Regions from separate parts of the Streptomyces sp. NPDC032198 genome, predicted to be linked through region 1. Evidence: riboswitches for the same ligand, from Rfam matches in the RefSeq annotation. Region 1 holds a riboswitch; the other holds the start of a gene.

Region 1 (4,124 bases):
GAGCGTCACGATGACGTGCGTACCGGGGATGGGGGAGCCGAGGACGACGGCGAAGACGAGCCGGATCGCGATCACCACGAGACCCAGCTTCACGAAGGCGCCGTACGACCGCGCCCACGGCGCCGACGTCCTGCGCGCCGCCACCACATAGCCCGCGACGCCGATCAGCATCCCGAGCAGCAGCGGGTTGGTGGTGCGGGACGCCGCGACGCCGAGCCCGAGCGCCCACACCCACCAGGCGCCCGGGTGCAGCGCGTTGCTCCGGTGCGCCTCGGGGGCGAGGCGCCGCCGCAGCGCACCGGGAGCGGTGCTCGGGTGATCGGTCATCGTGCGGTCAGCCGCGTCGGCGGCGTGCCTGCCAGACGGCGGCGCCGCCGAGCAGGGCGATGGCGGCCACGCCCGCGATCAGACCGACGGAGGGGCCACCGGAGTCGCCGTCCTCGTCGCCGGCCGTGCTCCGGGCCGGCTTCTTCCCGGAATCCCCGTTGCCCGAGACCTGCTCGCCGCAGCCCGACTTCGGGAAGTCCGCGATGGCGCACAGCAGGGCGTTGCTGTCGTAGCGCAGGGGCTTGGCGACCGCGGCCAGCGCGTCGGCGCTGGTCGCGTCGTCCGCGATCCGCGCGCATGCGGTACGCGGCTTCGGCGGGGTCTCGCCCTCGGGGGCGTCACCCGGTGTGCCGAAGTCGATGACCAGGGCGATCCGCTTGCGGTCGTCCTGGGCGGGGGTCTTGGCGCAGATGGTGTCGAAGTCCGCGGCGCCGCGCGGCTTCGCGGAGTCCTTCGAGTCGGCGGACACGGAGAACCGGAAGCCCTGCACGGCCCCGTCGTCGGGGCGTGCGGTGCTCGGCCCCTGGGTCGCGTACGCCCAAGTGGAGCCGTCCCGGTCCCAGAAGGACCAGTAGCGGTAGCCGGCGGCCTGGGCGGGGGCGGCGGCGAGGACGCCGGACAGGGCGGCGACGAGCGCCCCGGTCACCAGGCGCCCGCACCGCACGCGACCCCGCGTCACGGCTGCTTCTTCTTCTTGTTGCCGCTGTACAGGAAGCCGATGCCGGCACCGGCGACCAGACCGACGCCGATGATCCACCAGACGCTGACGCCGCTGCCGTCGTCGCTGTCCTTCTTCTCGTCGGCGGCCTCGGTCGCCTGCGGGGCGGGGCCGGTCGCGTTCAACTGCTTGACCAGGTCCGCGCCACCGAAGTCACGCGCGTCCAGGCCCGAGGCGTGGGCGGCGAAGATCAGCTGGGCGTACGCGGCCGGACCGGACTTCTTGGCCCAGTCGGCGGAGTTCTTCGACAGCCACTCGGCGGACTTCTTGGCCTGCTCCGGCTGGCCGGCCGCGGCGAGCGCGAGCACCGAGTCCGCGGTGTTGCCCAGGTCGGGCATGTTCTTGGCGCCGGGCATCGACGACATCAGGTGGTCGTCGCCCTTGGCGAGGGTCTTCAGGAGGTAGCCGGTGCCGTTCGAGGCCGCCTGCTCGGCGGTGTCCGCCTTCTCGCACTTCGGGGCGGCGGTCTTCTTCCCGGCGGCGTCGACGACCAGGCCCTTGCCGTGGGCGCCGAGCACACCGGCCGCCGTGGCGTCCGCGTTCGGCGAGAGCTTGCCGGACTTGGCGTCCGCGAGGCCGAAGGCGCCGCCGTCCTTGTCACAGCTCATCGAGAGGGCGGGCAGCGCGTCGTAGGGGGACTTGCCGCTCTGGGCCTTCACCGACTGCGGCTTCTCGCCCGCCGCGGCGAGGGCGCCGATCACGATGCCGGTGGAGTTGGCGTCGGAGGCCATGCCGGGGCTGTAGCCCCAGCCGCCGTCCTTGTTCTGCACCGACTTCAGCCAGTCGACGCCCTTGCCGACCGACTTCTTCTGACCGCCGAGCGCGGCCAGGGCCTGCACGGCGGATGCGGTCGCGTTGCTGTCGAACGTCGTCTTGGAGTCGCACGGCTCACCCGCGTCGGCGCGGTACGCGGCGAAACCGCCGCTCGCGCACTGCTGCCCGGTGAGCCAGTCGACGGACTTCGCGGCGGGCTTCACACCGGCCGAGTCCTGGGCGAGCAGGGCGTACGACTGCCGGAACACCCCGTCGAACTTGGGGTCCGCGTCTCCGTAGAGGCCGGAGGGGAGGGCTGCGGAAGGCGACGGGGACGCGCTGTCCGCGAAAGCGGCCGGGGCGGCGGCCGAACCGATCACGGCGACGGCGGCCAGGACCGCTGCGCTGCGGCGAACGTTCATGATGCGGCGGGTGCCTCTCCCTGCGGGGGAGCGGGGCAGCACGGGCGCGTGCGGGCACGGGCACCGGGCGGCTCCGGCTCCGTATACCTCGACGGTGCCGTTCATCGGGGGCCCCGATGAAGCGAGCCGGTCATGCTCGGTACCGGGCATTCCGGCTCACCGCTGGACGCGGTACACGGCTGCGGGTCAGCGCCGGATTCGCACCGGCTTTCCCCCGTACGGGCATGATGACGACGGGGTCACTCTACCGGCCCGTAGGGGGGAGCGGTCCGGGGCGCCCGCCTCCCGGGCCGCAGGTCACACCGCCCGGTAGCGCACCGGATCGTGGCCGACCGCCTCGGCACGCCCCAGCTTCACCAGGCGCCGCACATGGGCCTCGGCCTCGGAGACCGCGATGTTCCGCGAGCCGTAGCGGATCTGGGCCCAGGGGCGGTTCCACTCCATCTGCTCGGCGAGCTGCCAGGGCGTGAGCGGCTCGGCCAGGAGGGCGAGCAGGTCCGTCAGGCGCTCCTCGTGGTGGGCCAGGATCTCCCGCACGCGGGCCGGGGCGTCGGCGAACGCGTACTGGTGGGCCGGAAGGACCTCGGCGGGGCCCAGGCGGCCGATGCGCTCCAGGGAGTCGAGGTAGTCGCCGAGGGGATCGGTGACGGTCTCGTCGTCGGGGTCCTCGTACAGGCCGATGTGCGGGGTGATCCCGGGGAGCAGATGGTCGCCGGAGAACAGCCGGCCGTGGCCCGGCAGCCGCGCCGGGTGCTCCTCCTCCAGGTGCAGGCAGACGTGGCCCGGGGTGTGGCCGGGGGTCCAGATCGCGCGGAGCCTGCGCCCCGGCAGTTCGAGGAGCTCGCCGGGGGTGATGCCGCGGTCGGGGAGCGCGGCGGCGAGGCCGGGCAGCCGGGGTGCGCGGCCCGCGTCACGGGCCGCCACCAGGGGGGCCAGGTGGTCGGCGGGGGCACCGGCGGCCGTCAGCTTCTCCACCATGTAGTCGAACCAGCGCTCGGGCGGCCCGGTCCGTGTGCGGCGGACGACCGACGCGTCCGCCTCGTGCATCGCGATCCAGGCGCCGGAAGCCTCGCGGACCTTGGCGGACAGGCCGTGGTGGTCGGGGTGGTGGTGGGTGATGACGACGCCGTGCACCGCGTCGGCGGACGTGCCGCAGGCGGTGAGGCCCTCGGCGAGGGCGTCCCAGGACGTGGGGTCGTCCCAGCCCGTGTCGATGAGGACGGGACCGGCGTCCGTGTCCAGGAGGTGGACCAGGGTGAAGCCCAGGGGGTTGTCCGGGATGGGGACCTTGATGCTCCACACGCCGCCGCCGTGGTCGGTCGCCTTCGGATCGGTCACCTGCGTCATCGGGCACCCTCGTCTCTCGTCGGCTGCACGGCCACGACCACGGCCGCCGTCACCATAACTAGAACTAGTTCCAATGATCGCCCAAGTCGACTGTTTCGACAGGCTACTTGCATCTTGCTCTCCGTGGACTACTGGAACTAGAACTGGTATCAGTTCTGAAACAGTGTCAGAAAGCGTGCCGCGCAGGCGGAATCCCGCAGGAGGCAGTCAGCCATGACCGAGCTCGTGGAACACGGACAGCTTTTTATCGGCGGGGAGCTGGTGGACCCCCTCGGCACGGACGTCATCGAGGTGGTCTCGCCGCACACCGGCCAGGTCTTCGCGCGCGTGCCGCACGCGGCGCCCGCCGATGTCGACCGGGCCGTCGCCACCGCGCGCAAGGCGTTCGAGGAGGGCCCCTGGCCCCGGATGACGCTCGACGAGCGGATCGAGGTCGTCACGAGGATCAAGGACGCGTTCGCCGTACGGCACGAGGAGATCGCCCGCGTCATCAGCTCCGAGAACGGCACCCCCTACACGGCGAGCGTGATGGTGCAGGCCCTCGCCTCGATGATGGT
Region 2 (4,124 bases), on a different contig from region 1:
GATCAGGGACGGCGTCACCGGCTCGTACGACGTCACCATCGTCTGTGACGGCCACCCCCACCAGGGCGCGGGCACCGTACGCGTCGTCCAGCACCACTCCGAGCCCGTGTCACCGGTCCGCGCGGGCGGCGGCGGCACCGCCCAGCTCGCCGCGCACACCGAGGAGGCGGGCCCCGGCACCCGGCACGCGGTGATCGGCCTGGTGCTCGCCGGGGTGGCCGCCGTGGCCGTGGCGCTCCGCAGCGTCCGCCGGCGCCGCTCCGAGTGACGGGCGACGGCCGCGATGTCGGACCATGAGGGATCGGCAGGGCACGGGCGCTTCCTCACCGGGGTCGCCTGGGCCCTGGTGCTGGTCGGCCTCTGGCTGTGGGGCAGCGAGATCACCGACGTACGGGGCGGTGTCTCGGAGCCCACGAACGGCGACGTGGCGGCGGTGGGCCGCCCCTTCGCCGTCGAACTCCCGGACGCGCACGAGCCGCTCGGAGCCGCCAGGCCGCAACGCGTCGACATCCCCTCGCTGAAGGTGCGGGCACCCGTGATCAGCCGCGGCCTCGACCCGGAGGGCGCCATCGATCCGCCGCCCTTCGAGCAGGCGGAATCCGTCGGCTGGTACGGCGGCGGGACGCGCCCCGGAGCGGCGGGTACGTCCCTGCTCGTGGGCCACGTCGACACCGAGACGCGCCCCGCGGTCTTCTACGACCTCAGCGCGGTGCGCCCCGGCGAGAAGGTCAGGGTGACCCGGGACGACGGCTCGGTCGCCGAGTTCACCGTGGACGACGTCCAGGTCCTCAGCCGGGACCGCTTCGACGCGAAGAAGGCGTACGGCCCCCACGAGGAGGGCCGCGCCGAGCTCCGCCTGATCACGTGCGGCGGCTCGTTCGACCGGGCGACCAAGACGTACTCGGCGAACGTGGTGGTGTCGGCCTACCTCACCGGGGTGGGCCCGTAGAGGCGGTGCCGGGGCGCGAGCGCACTCCCGCCGCGCTCGCGCCCACGGCGGCCCCTTCCCGGGCGGCCCGCAGTCCCAGGCCTCCGAAGACCGCCGCGAACACCGCCCACAGCAGGGCGTGCGAGGCGACCGAGAGGACGCGGAAGTCCCACAGGAGCACCGCGTCGACCGGGACCGGGTCGGGATTGTCCGGGAGCAGGAAGAGCACGGCGAGCACGGCGACCGTCGTGAGGGCCGCCGCGGTCTGCCGCACCGGGTCGGGTCTCTCCGACAGGCGTACGTACACCTGCCGGACCAGGAGCATGCCGAGGACGCCGATCGCCACGGACGCGAGCCACATCGCCTGGCGGTCACCGACCGTGCCCGCGTCGCCGACGCCCGGCGGGTTCGCCGGGTAGCGCAGACCGGGCAGCAGGGAGACGGCGAGGAAGGCCGCCCCCGCGAAGGCGAGGGCACGCGGCCACGGGTGCGCGTACGGATCGCGGCGGTGCACCAGGGCGTACGCCACCGCGCAGAGGACGCCGACGGCGAGACCGGCGACGAGTGCGGTGACCACCAGGCCCGCGTGCTGGGTCGAGCGCGTGAAAAGCTCCTCGTGGTGCTGCGTGTGCTCATGGCCGGCCGACCGCTTCTCCTCGGCGCGGATCGCCCGGTCCATCAGCGGCTCGGCGAGGAGCAGCGAGAAGAGACCGGCCGCGAGGCCCGCCGTTCCTCCCGCCACGAGACCCCGCCCGAGCAGGGGCAGTACGGGCGAGGGCGCGGAGGATGGCATGGTGCCGTGTCCGTCCCCGGTCAGTGGCACGGGGCACCGAAGAGGTGCCGGCCGTCGTGCGCGAACTCGTGGAGATAGCTGCCGGTCGCCGAGATCAGCGAGCCGTTGTCGAGGAAGAGCGCGTAGAGCGCGATCAGCGCGATGATGGCCGCGGCCGAGGCGATGAGCCAGTCGCGGGTCTGGACCGTGGCGGCCCGGGCCGCCGTCCTGTCGGTGTGCGGTGCCGCGGTGTGCAGTGCCATGTCGAAGCGTCTCCTTCTGGGGTTCCACGCCCCGAAGCAGGAGTACGACGGCTCAGTTCCTGGCTTCCACACACCACTTGGGCGTCCGGTCACAGTGGCGGGACCGCCCCGGAATCGCACCGGGTTCCTGTCAACCGTCGCCTCGATGTATGGACTTGTCGTCCCGGAGAGTCCCAGTTGGTCATGGACACTGTCAACGGTCCCGGTACAACCAGGGCCCGGTCGGCGGCCCGCTCCCCCCGGAGCCGTCGACCGGGCTGGTCCTCGACCGCGCGCGCACGAGCTGCGGGAGTAACCCGGCGCCGGCGCGGGAGGTTCGATGGCCAACCCCGCTGTGCGGGATGGACGATCAGGCCGGGGGCTTGGGCCGTTGTGACGACTCTAGAACGGATGAGCGCTGGAGCCTAGGGGTGGATTGACGCCAAGTCGCGAGCCGCTTCCTCTCTGTGATCACCGCAGGTGGTGGGAGTTCCCGGGACGACCTTCAGGATGGCTCGGACCAACCGCCGCGCAGCGCCGCGTCGTCGAGCGATCCCTTGATCACGTCAATGGCGACCAGGTCCATGACCAGCCGTTCTCTGCGCGCGTACCGCCGCAGCGCGTCAAAGGCGTCGTCCACCCCGGTATGCCAGCGTTCGGCGAGCATGCCCTTGGCCTGTTCGATGCGTACGCGGCTGGTCAGGGCGCCCTGGAGCTGGGTGGCGAGGGTTCGATACCGCGTGTAGGCACGGTGGTTGTGCAGGCCCACCGCGGCGGCGTCGGCGATGGCCTGCGCGAGCCGCAGCTCGTCTTCGGCGTGCGGGCACCGGGAGGTCTCGGGCACGAAGACGTTGAGCGCCCCGAGCAGGGTCTCGCGCTGGCGCAGCGGCACCGCGTACGTCACCCCGATCCCGTGGCGCCGCGCCAGCGCGGTGAACTCCGGCCAGCGCTGGGCGGGTTCGGCCGCCGTGAGCCGCACCGGCGGCACGGGCAGACCGGTGCCGAGACTCTCCACGCAGGGCCCGCCGCCGTGCTGGACGCCGAGCAGGTCGAGTGCGAGTGCGTGGGGATGGCCGCCGGTGGCGACCGCGGGGGCGCCGAAGCCGTCGAAGATGACCCCGGCGGCGGACGCGTCGAGGAGCTCCACGCAGTGGCCCGCGACCCGGCCGAGGTAGAGCTCCGGGTCGAAGTCGTCGTCCAGGGTGTTCGCGGTCTCCACCAGGACTTGGGCAAGCCGTAGTTCAGAGGTGCGATCCCGCATGATCTCCTCCCCATGAGCGCCGCCCCGCCCACTGCGCCTACCCGTTGACGCCCCGCTGTAACAGGTCTCCTACAGGTCTCCGCAGCGGACGGGCGGGCCTCGTGGCCAGGGTGGGCGTATGTCAGGATTGAGAATCGGACAGTGCACCCAAGGGGGAGTGGATGTACCACAAAGGCACCGGCCGCGGTCATCGGATCGCGGTCAGGGGGTTGCAGGCCGCGGCGGCGTTTGCGGGGGCTGCGCTGCTGCTGTCGGGGTGCTCCTCCGATGACGGCTCGGGCGAGGGGGAATCCTCGGGGCCGGTCAAGCAGCAACCCAAGGGTTCCGACCCGTACTGGGTCAACCCGGAGGGGAACGCGGCCAAGCAGGTCGCCGCGTACGAGAAGGACGGCAAGAAGGACGACGCCGGTCTGATCCGGAAGATCGCCGAGCAGCCCGTCGCCGAATGGATCGTCCCGGAGAACGCGGAGGACCAGGCGCGCGGCTTCACCGAAGCGGCGCAGAAGGCCGACAGGGACGCCCTGATGGTCCTCTACAACATCCCGCACCGGGACTGCGGCCAGTACTCGGAAGGCGGCGCCGCCGACGGCAACGAGTACCGGAAGTTCATCGACCAGGTCGCCGCGGGCATCGGCGACCGCAGGGCCACGGTCATCCTGGAGCCGGACGCCGTGCTCCACATGGTCGACAACTGCACGCCGGAGCAGTTCCACGAGGAGCGGTACGACCTCCTCAAGGGCGCCATCGGGAAGCTCAAGTCCCTGAAGAACACCAAGGTGTACCTGGACGCGGGCAACGCGGGCTGGAAGAACCCGGACTCGCTCTGGGAGCCCCTGAAGTGGTCGGGCGTCGAGCAGGCCGACGGATTCTCGGTCAACGTCTCGAACTTCCAGACCACCGAGGCCAGCACGGAGTTCGGCA

What was found. A riboswitch is a leader RNA that binds a small molecule or an ion and turns the genes downstream of it on or off. The one in region 1 is predicted to bind cobalamin.
Region 2: it holds a riboswitch for cobalamin, as region 1 does, so the genes downstream of both, AB0E78_RS24785 (CbtB-domain containing protein) here and AB0E78_RS03340 (prenyltransferase/squalene oxidase repeat-containing protein) in region 1, are expected to answer to the same signal.

The regions. Positions count from the first base shown of each region.
Region 1 covers NZ_JBEZVL010000001.1:705,654-709,777, reverse strand. Annotated here, with positions in the region: gene AB0E78_RS03350 (energy-coupling factor transporter transmembrane component T) at 1-327, opposite strand, end outside; gene AB0E78_RS03345 (SCO2322 family protein) at 335-1,006, opposite strand; gene AB0E78_RS03340 (prenyltransferase/squalene oxidase repeat-containing protein) at 1,003-2,220, opposite strand; cobalamin riboswitch at 2,344-2,478, opposite strand; gene AB0E78_RS03335 (MBL fold metallo-hydrolase) at 2,518-3,567, opposite strand; gene AB0E78_RS03330 (aldehyde dehydrogenase) at 3,781-4,124, shown strand, end outside.
Region 2 covers NZ_JBEZVL010000009.1:207,065-211,188, reverse strand. Annotated here, with positions in the region: gene AB0E78_RS24800 (hypothetical protein) at 1-268, shown strand, start outside; gene AB0E78_RS24795 (class F sortase) at 284-949, shown strand; gene AB0E78_RS24790 (CbtA family protein) at 930-1,721, opposite strand; gene AB0E78_RS24785 (CbtB-domain containing protein) at 1,742-1,963, opposite strand; cobalamin riboswitch at 1,995-2,117, opposite strand; gene AB0E78_RS24780 (ANTAR domain-containing protein) at 2,448-3,203, opposite strand; gene AB0E78_RS24775 (glycoside hydrolase family 6 protein) at 3,365-4,124, shown strand, end outside.